2 regions of the Streptomyces sp. CA-243310 genome follow, and region 1 is predicted to be linked to the other one. Evidence: riboswitches for the same ligand, from Rfam matches in the RefSeq annotation. Region 1 holds a riboswitch; the other holds the start of a gene.
The links. Region 1 has a riboswitch for cyclic di-AMP ahead of ACQEVM_RS31030 (transglycosylase family protein). Riboswitches for the same ligand answer to the same signal wherever they lie in the genome.
Positions count from the first base shown of each region.

Region 1 (4,204 bases):
GGGCGCCGGTCTTGATCTGGCCGCAGTTCACGGCGACGGCGAGGTCGGCGATGGTGACGTCCTCGGTCTCGCCGGAGCGGTGCGACATCATGCACTTGAAGCCGTTGCGCTGGGCCATCTCGACGGCGTCGAGGGTCTCGGTCAGCGAACCGATCTGGTTGACCTTGACGAGCAGGGCGTTCGCGGAGCCCTCCTCGATGCCGCGGGCCAGGCGCTCGGGGTTGGTGACGAAGAGGTCGTCGCCGACGATCTGGACCTTGGAGCCCAGCTTGTCGGTGAGGGTCTTCCAGCCGGCCCAGTCGTCCTCGTACAGCGGGTCCTCGATGGAGACCATCGGGTACGCGGAGACGAGCTCCTCGTAGTACTCGGTCATCTCGGCGGCCGAGCGGGACTGGCCCTCGAACTCGTACTTGCCGTCCTTGTAGAACTCGGACGCGGCGACGTCGAGCGCGAGCGCGATGTCCTTGCCGGGGACGTAGCCGGCCTGCTTGATGGCCTCGACGATGAGGTCCAGCGCGGCGCGGTTCGACTCCAGGTTCGGGGCGAAGCCGCCCTCGTCGCCCAGGCCGGTGGAGAGGCCCTTGGTGTGCAGGACCTTCTTGAGGGTGTGGTAGACCTCGGCACCCCAGCGCAGCGCCTCGGAGAAGGACTCCGCGCCGATCGGGGCGATCATGAACTCCTGGATGTCCACGTTGGAGTCGGCGTGCGACCCACCGTTGAGGATGTTCATCATCGGGACGGGCAGCAGGTGCGCGTTCGGACCGCCGAGGTAGCGGAAGAGCGGCAGGTCCGAGGCCTCGGACGCGGCGTGCGCGACGGCGAGGGACACGCCGAGGATGGCGTTGGCGCCGAGGGAGCCCTTGTTGTCGGTGGCGTCCAGGTCGAACATGGCCTGGTCGATCAGGCGCTGCTCGGTGGCGTCGTAGCCGACGAGCTCCGGGCCGATCTGCTCGATGACGGCGAGGACGGCCTTCTCGACACCCTTGCCGAAGTAACGGTTGGGGTCACCGTCACGCAGCTCGATGGCTTCGAATGCACCGGTGGAGGCGCCGGACGGAACTGCAGCACGACCGGTGCTGCCATCGTCGAGGCCAACCTCGACCTCGACCGTGGGGTTGCCTCGGGAGTCCAGGATTTCCCGGGCTACGACGACGTCGATGGACGGCACGAGCATCTCCTTCTGGGATGTGACGCTGGGTGTGCGGTGGCGGGTCAGGCCGTGGGATGGCCTTGCCGACTAGAGCCTAACCGGCTCCGGCCACTCGACCGGCCGACCGCCCGGGTCCTGGGACGAAAAAGGGCCCGAATACCCTTCTTCCAGGACATACGTCTCTTGATCGTCCGCCGGATCGGTGCCGACCGGGCCCGGACACGCCACCGCCCGGCGCGTGGAGGGGTACGCGCCGGGCAGGGGTTGCGTCAGGACTGACGCGGGGTCATCGGGGGGTTCAGCTGAGCTTCAGCTTCTGCCCGGGGTAGATCAGGTCGGCGTCCGGGACGATGTCCTTGTTCAGCTCGTGCAGCTTCTGCCAGCCGCCCTTGACGCCGTTCGCGTCGGCGATGGTGCCCAGGGTGTCGCCGGCCTTGACCTCGTACGAGCCGTTGCCGATCTTCGGGGCGGCGGTCGTCTTCGGGGCCTTCTGCGGCGCCGGGGCGGCCGTGGAACGCTCGGAGCGCGTGGTGGTGGAGCCCTCGGAGCGCTTGGTCTCCGCCTTCGGCGCGGCCTGCTGCTTCTTGGGAGCGGCCTGCTGCTTCTTCGGCTTGGGGGTCTCGGCCGAGCCGCCACCGTCGTACGAGGCGTTGGACAGGCCCACGCCACAGGACGGCCAGGCACCCTTGCCCTGACCCTTGAGAACCTTCTCGGCGACGGCTATCTGCTGCGACTTGGAGGCCTGGTTGGCCTGCGAGGCGTAGGCCTTGCCGCCGTAGGCGGCCCAGGTGCCGGACGAGAACTGCAGGCCGCCGTAGTAGCCGTTGCCCGTGTTGATGGACCAGTTGCCACCGGACTCGCAGGAGGCGACCTTGTCCCACTCGGAGGTGGTGGCGGCGGACGCGGAGCCCGCGGCCATCAGCGGCGCCGCGACGGCGACACCGGCGACACCGGCGAGCGTGACGATGCGGGCGGCCTTGGAGGCGCGACGGTGCTTGCCCTTGCCGGAAAGCAGCATGGAGTTTCTCCTCACCGACGCCTACGAGGTGAGCTGTCGGGTTCGGGCGAGTGAGTTGCCCGGCCGCACGACTGGCGCGCGTCTTAACCCCCAGCCGGTCCGCGGCCGTCTCTCGACGGCCCGTTCCGGCGCCTACCTTGGTTCCCCCGCTCCTGCCTTCGGCGCTTGCGCGACGACTGTTCTCTCCGTCCGCCGGCAGGATTCGGCGATGCGGTCGAAGAGGCTCGCGGTGACGAGCGACTCAGAAGGTAGACAGGTCTCCCCCCGATGTTCAACGAGCAACATCGGGGGGAAAGGGCCCTACTTGCGTTCCGCTTAGGGACGTTTGCGCAGGTGAGGGCGGGGTTTGCAGCAGCTTCGATACGGGACACGCCAGTTGGGCGGAAGAGATGCATGTCTCACTTGCCGATACCGGACATTCGGATCTTAATGGGTGCCCGAACTGCCCCTATTACTTGGTTAGATCCAGGTTCTGACCGGGCTTGATGAGGTCCGCGTCCCCTCCGATGACCTGCTCGTTGGCCTCGTAGAGCTTGGTCCAACCGCCCTTGAGTCCCTTGGCGTCCGCGATGGCGGTCAGGCTGTCGCCCGCCTTCACCGTGTAGACGGGCTCCGGCGCGGTGTTGGGAACGGCTCCGGGGCCCTCGTTCGCCGCCGGGCCGCGGTGCTTGCCGCCGCCGTCCGCCGCGGAGTCGGTCGGGGTGCCCGTCGGGGTGCCGGTCGGGGCCGAGGGCGTGGTGGACGGGTCGGCCGGGTTCGGGTCCCTGGCGGGGTCCGAGGGGACCACCGGGGTGGTCGTGCCGCCCGGGGCGGTCGGGGTGACGGGCGGCTGGTTGCCCGGGCCGGTGGGAAGGGTCGGGTCCGGGTCCGGCATGACGGGCAGTCCGGCGTTGGGCCCCTGCGGTACGTCGGGCAGCGTGAACGAGGGCGCGCCGGACGGGGTGGGCAGGCTCGGGGTGGGCGCGCTGGGCGTCGGCACCCCGAAGTCGGTGGCCGGCGTGGAACCGCTCTTCGGCACCGCGGAGTCGGGGCGGGAGGGGGTGGGCGCGACCGGCGCGGGTGTCTCGACCCGGCCGGGGTCCACCGCGGCCGACGGCCCCTGTCGCGTCAGGCCGGCCGAGGACGCGCACAGCGGCCACGCCTGGGGGCCCTGCGAGGCCAGCACCTTCTCGGCGATGGCGATCTGCTGGGCGCGGCTGGCGAGGTCGGGGCGCGTCGCGTAGTCGAGTCCGCCGGCCTCGTTCCACTGCTCCTGGGTGAACTGGAGCCCCCCGTAGGCGCCGCTGCCGTAGTTGGCGCTCCAGGAACCGCCGCTCTCGCACTCGGCGACCGTGTCCCACGTGCCGGCGTCGGCGGCGCTCGCGTTGGTTGCCGCGAGCAGCGGCAGGGCCAGCGCGGAACCGGCGACTCCGGCGGTGACGACGAGTGCGGGTATTTGCTTGGGGCGTCTGTGGCGGCCGTTCCCGGAACGCATGAGGCTGTACCTTTCGCATAACGGCGGGGTAACGGCAGAACCTAGCGGCCTTGGCATACAAGTAACAAGTTTGGTCGGAAACTGACTCGCGGTCAGGCCGGCTCCGGTCGCGCCTCAGTCGTTTCGGGGTGTGAAGCGGACCGGAAGTGTGCGCAGGCCACGCATGATGAGTCCGCCCCGCCAGCGCAGGTCCGCAGGTGGAACGGCGAGTTCCAGATCCGGCAGACGCATCAGCAAACTCTTGAGCGCCGTCTGCCCTTCGAGGCGCGCGAGCGGCGCACCGAGGCAGTAGTGGATGCCGTGCCCGTATCCGAGGTGCTGATTGTCACTCCGGGACAGGTCCAGAGTGTCCGGTTCTGCGAACCTTGCGGGGTCCCGGTCCGCAGCCGCGAGGACCACCAGCACCGGATCGCCGGCCGCGATGTCCCGCCCGCCGAGGGTCAGCGGTTCGGTGGCGAACCGCCAGGTCGCCAGTTCCACGGGCCCGTCGTACCGCAACAGCTCCTCGACACCGGTTTCCAGCAGCCCGCTCTCGCCGGCGGCCAAGGACGTCTGGAGGCGC
Region 1 is NZ_JBNJMF010000002.1:2,987,030-2,991,233, forward strand. Features, by position in the region: gene eno (phosphopyruvate hydratase) at 1-1,174, opposite strand, end outside; gene ACQEVM_RS31030 (transglycosylase family protein) at 1,449-2,168, opposite strand; cyclic di-AMP (ydaO/yuaA leader) riboswitch at 2,172-2,342, opposite strand; gene ACQEVM_RS31035 (transglycosylase family protein) at 2,620-3,642, opposite strand; gene ACQEVM_RS31040 (cytochrome P450 family protein) at 3,757-4,204, opposite strand, start outside.

Region 2 (4,204 bases), on a different contig from region 1:
TCTTCCGCACGTACTACGCGCCCAACAACGCGGTGCTCTCGGTCGTCGGTGACATCGACCCCGAGCAGGCGCTCGCCTGGGTCGAGAAGTACTTCGGCTCCATCCCCTCGCACGACGGCAAGCAGCCGCCGCGCGACGGCTCGCTGCCCGAGGTCATGGGCGCCCAGCTGCGCGAGGAGATCGTCGAGGAGGTCCCGGCCCGCGCGTTGATGGCCGCCTACCGACTGCCGCACGACGGCACCCGGGAGTGCGACGCCGCCGACGTGGCGCTGACCGTCCTCGGCGGCGGCGAGTCCTCGCGGCTGCACAACCGCCTGGTCCGCCGCGACCAGAGCGCCGTGGCCGCAGGATTCGGCATGCTGCGCCTGGCGGGCGCGCCGTCGCTCGGCTGGCTGGACGTGAAGACCTCCAGCGGGGTCGAGGTGCCCGCCATCGAGGCGGCCGTGGACGAGGAACTCGCGCGGTTCGCCGCCGAGGGCCCCACCGCCGAGGAGATGGAGCGCGCCCAGGCCCAGCTGGAACGGGAGTGGCTGGACCGGCTGAGCACGGTCGCCGGCCGCGCCGACGAACTGTGCCGCTTCGCGGTGCTGTTCGGCGACCCGCAGCTCGCCCTGACCGCCGTCGGCCGCGTCCTGGACGTCACCGCCGAGGAGGTGCAGGCCGTGGCCGCCGCCCGACTGCGCCCGGACAACCGCGCGGTGCTCGTGTACGAGCCCCTGGCGGCCGACGAGTCCGACGAGAACGACGAGAACGAAGGGGCGGAGCAGTGAGCGACACCGCAGCCGTCACGATGACCTTCCACCCGCGGCCGGAGGCCGGCGAGGCCAGGCCTTGGGCCTTCCCGGCCCCCGAGCGCGGTGCGCTCGCCAACGGGCTGACCCTGCTGCGCTGCCACCGTCCGGGGCAGCAGGTCGTCGCCGTCGAGATCAACCTCGCCGCGCCGCTCGACGCGGAGCCCGAGGGGCTGGACGGGGTGGCCACCATCATGGCCCGCGCCCTGTCCGAGGGCACCGACAAGCACTCCGCCGAGGAGTTCGCGGCCGAGCTGGAGCGCTGCGGGGCGACCCTCGACGCGCACGCCGACCACCCGGGCCTGCGGGTCTCGCTGGAGGTTCCCGCCTCCCGCCTGGCGAAGGCGCTCGGCCTGCTCGCCGAGGCGCTGCGCGCCCCGGCCTTCGCCGACAGCGAGGTCGACCGGCTGGTGCGCAACCGTCTCGACGAGATCCCGCACGAGTCGGCCAACCCGCAGCGCCGCGCCGCCAAGCAGCTCTCCAAGGAGCTGTTCCCGGCCGACCTGCGGATCTCCCGGCCCCGCCAGGGCACCGAGGAGACGGTCGCCCGCATCGACTCCGGTGCCGTACGCGCCTTCTACGAGGCCCACGTGCGCCCCGCGACCGCCACCGCGGTGGTCGTGGGCGACCTGACCGGGATCGACCTGGACGCCATCCTGGCGGACACCCTGGGCGCCTGGACCGGCAATTCCGCCGATCCGCTCCCGGTGCCCCCGGTGACGGCCGACGACACGGGTCGCGTGGTCATCGTGGACCGCCCCGGAGCGGTCCAGACGCAGCTCCTCATCGGCCGGATCGGCGCGGACCGGCACGACCGCGTCTGGGCGGCCCAGGTGCTCGGCACGTACTGCCTCGGCGGTACCCTCACCTCCCGCCTCGACAAGGTGTTGCGCGAGGAGAAGGGGTACACGTACGGCGTGCGCGCCTTCGGGCAGGTGCTGCGTTCCACCGCCGACGGCAAGGGCGCGTCCATGCTGGCCATCAGCGGCTCGGTGGACACCCCGAACACCGGCCCGGCGCTGGACGACCTCTGGACGGTGCTGCGCACCCTCGCGGAGGGCGGTCTGACCGATGCCGAACGGGACGTGGCGGTACAGAACTTGGTGGGGGTGGCGCCGCTGAAGTTCGAGACGGCCGCCTCGGTCGCGGGCACCCTCGCGGACCAGGTGGAGCAGGAGCTGCCGGACGACTACCAGGCCCGGTTGTACGCCCAACTGGCCGCGACGGGAACGGTGGAGGCGACTTCGGCCGTGGTGAACGCCTTCCCGGTGGATCGGCTGGTCACGATCCTCGTGGGCGACGCGTCGCAGATCGCCGAGCCCGTGCGGGCGCTGGGGATCGGCGAAGTGAGCGTCGTCGGCAACTGACCTGAAATCAAAGGGGCTCAGGCGACTTGTCGCCTGAGCCCCTTTTGTCCATTTAGTGGTGAGGTTGCTTGTATGTGGTGTGGCGTAGGTAACAAAAGAGCGCACGTGTTTGGTGATTGCCTGATGATCCGCCTAGCGTCGGCCGTGCTGTTCGTCAGTTGTGCCCGCCGCACCCGCGGCACCGGACAGCAATCGCCGAGTCCCCGTCAGGCGCGAGCCTGGGGAGCCGGGGACCCACATGTGTCCCTGGGGTGAATCGGACCGCCTCGCAAGAGGGGGCCCGTAGGAGACCTTCCTGCTCCGAACCCGTCAGCTAACCCGGTAGGCGAGAAGGAAGGAAAGGATCAACCTCTTCATGGCGTTTGGCAGCAGTCGTGTCGCCGGTAAGCACCGTGGTTCCAGCCGTTTGAGCCGCAAGACCGCCGGTTACGCCGGTATAGCCGCCCTCGCCACCACCGGCGTCGTGGGCACGCTGGCCGGCCCCGCGTTCGCCGCGGGCGAGCCCGCCGCCTCCACGGTGGAGGACACCGGCCTCAACGCCGTCGTCGTCGCCGAGGACCTGCAGGGCGAGATCGAGACCCAGGCCGAGTCCCAGCAGCGCGCCGCCGACATCACCGCCGCGAAGGCCCAGGCCGAGGCCGACGCCAAGCAGCGCGCCGCCGAGTCCAAGCGCCTCGCCGAGGCCAAGGCGAAGGCCGAGCGCGAGGCCGCCGAGCGTGCGGCCCGCGAGGCCGAGCGCAAGCGCCTCAACACCTTCGTCGCTCCCGTCGACGGCTCCTACGTCAGCACGCAGTACCACGCGGGCGGCGGCATGTGGTCCTCCGGCAGCCACACGGGCATCGACTTCCACGCGGCGTCCGGCACCTCGGTCCACGCCGTGGGCGCCGGCACGATCGTCGAGGCCGGCTACGGCGGCGCGTACGGCAACAACGTCGTCATCAAGCACAACGACGGCACGTACACCCAGTACGGGCACATGTCCTCGCTGGACGTCTCCGTCGGCCAGCAGGTCACCCCGGGCCAGCAGATCGGCCTGTCGGGCTCCACGGGCAACTCCAGCGGCCCGCACCTGCACTTCGAGGCCCGCACCGGCTCGCAGTACGGCTCGGACATCGACCCGATCGCGTACCTGCGCTCGCACGACGTCAACGTGTGATCGCTTCGCACCTCTTCGCTGAAGGCCCCGGCTCATCGAGCCGGGGCCTTTCGCGTTGGCGGGAAATGTTTCACATCAGGGGCCGTCCTCGGAAATTATCGTGTGTTGCAATAGAGTCGCGGCACGGTCACGAAATCAAGCGGAGGTCCGGTCTTGCGAATTCCTGCGCACGCGGTATGCACAGCAATCCGCGACGACATCATCTCCGGCGTCTTCGGGCCCGGCGGGCGCCTCACCGAGGAAGTGCTGGCCCGTCGCTACGGAGTTTCCCGCGTCCCGGTCCGCGAGGCCCTGCGCACCCTGGAGTCGGAGGGCTTCGTCACCACCCGCCGACATGCCGGAGCCTGTGTGGCCGAGCCGACCGAGCAGGAGGCCTCGGACCTCCTGGAGCTGCGGATGCTGTTGGAGCCCCTCGCCGCCTCCCGGGCGGCCCGCCGACGCACCGAGGCGCATCTGAAGGTGCTGCGCGGACTGGTCAGGCTGGGCCAGGAACGGGCCAGGAGGGGCCAGGGGGAGGATCTGCGGTCCCTGGGGGGCTGGTTCCACGAGACGCTGTCCCAGGCGTCGGCGAGCCCCGGGCTGATCGCCCTGCTGACGCAGACGCGCCACAAGATCGCCTGGATGTTCTCGGTGGAGGCCCCGACGCGCCCCGTGGACTCCTGGGCCGAGCACGGAGCGATCGTGGACGCGGTGGCGCGCGGCGACGCCGAGCGGGCCCGGTCCCTCACGGCCCTGCACGCCGAGCGCGCGGCCGCGGCGCACCGGCGGCGCGTGAGGACTTCGCAACCTGCCGTAAACATGGCGAGTGGCCCGCATTAACAAGGCCCGTATACAAAGGACGGATATGCGGAGGGTTTCGGCGCCCCGGAATCACCCGCCCGATTCCGGCC
Region 2 is NZ_JBNJMF010000001.1:2,030,216-2,034,419, forward strand. Features, by position in the region: gene ACQEVM_RS09370 (M16 family metallopeptidase) at 1-770, shown strand, start outside; gene ACQEVM_RS09375 (M16 family metallopeptidase) at 791-2,158, shown strand; cyclic di-AMP (ydaO/yuaA leader) riboswitch at 2,342-2,500, shown strand; gene ACQEVM_RS09380 (M23 family metallopeptidase) at 2,514-3,314, shown strand; gene ACQEVM_RS09385 (GntR family transcriptional regulator) at 3,468-4,133, shown strand.
Region 2: another riboswitch for cyclic di-AMP. It lies ahead of ACQEVM_RS09380 (M23 family metallopeptidase); the one in region 1 lies ahead of ACQEVM_RS31030 (transglycosylase family protein).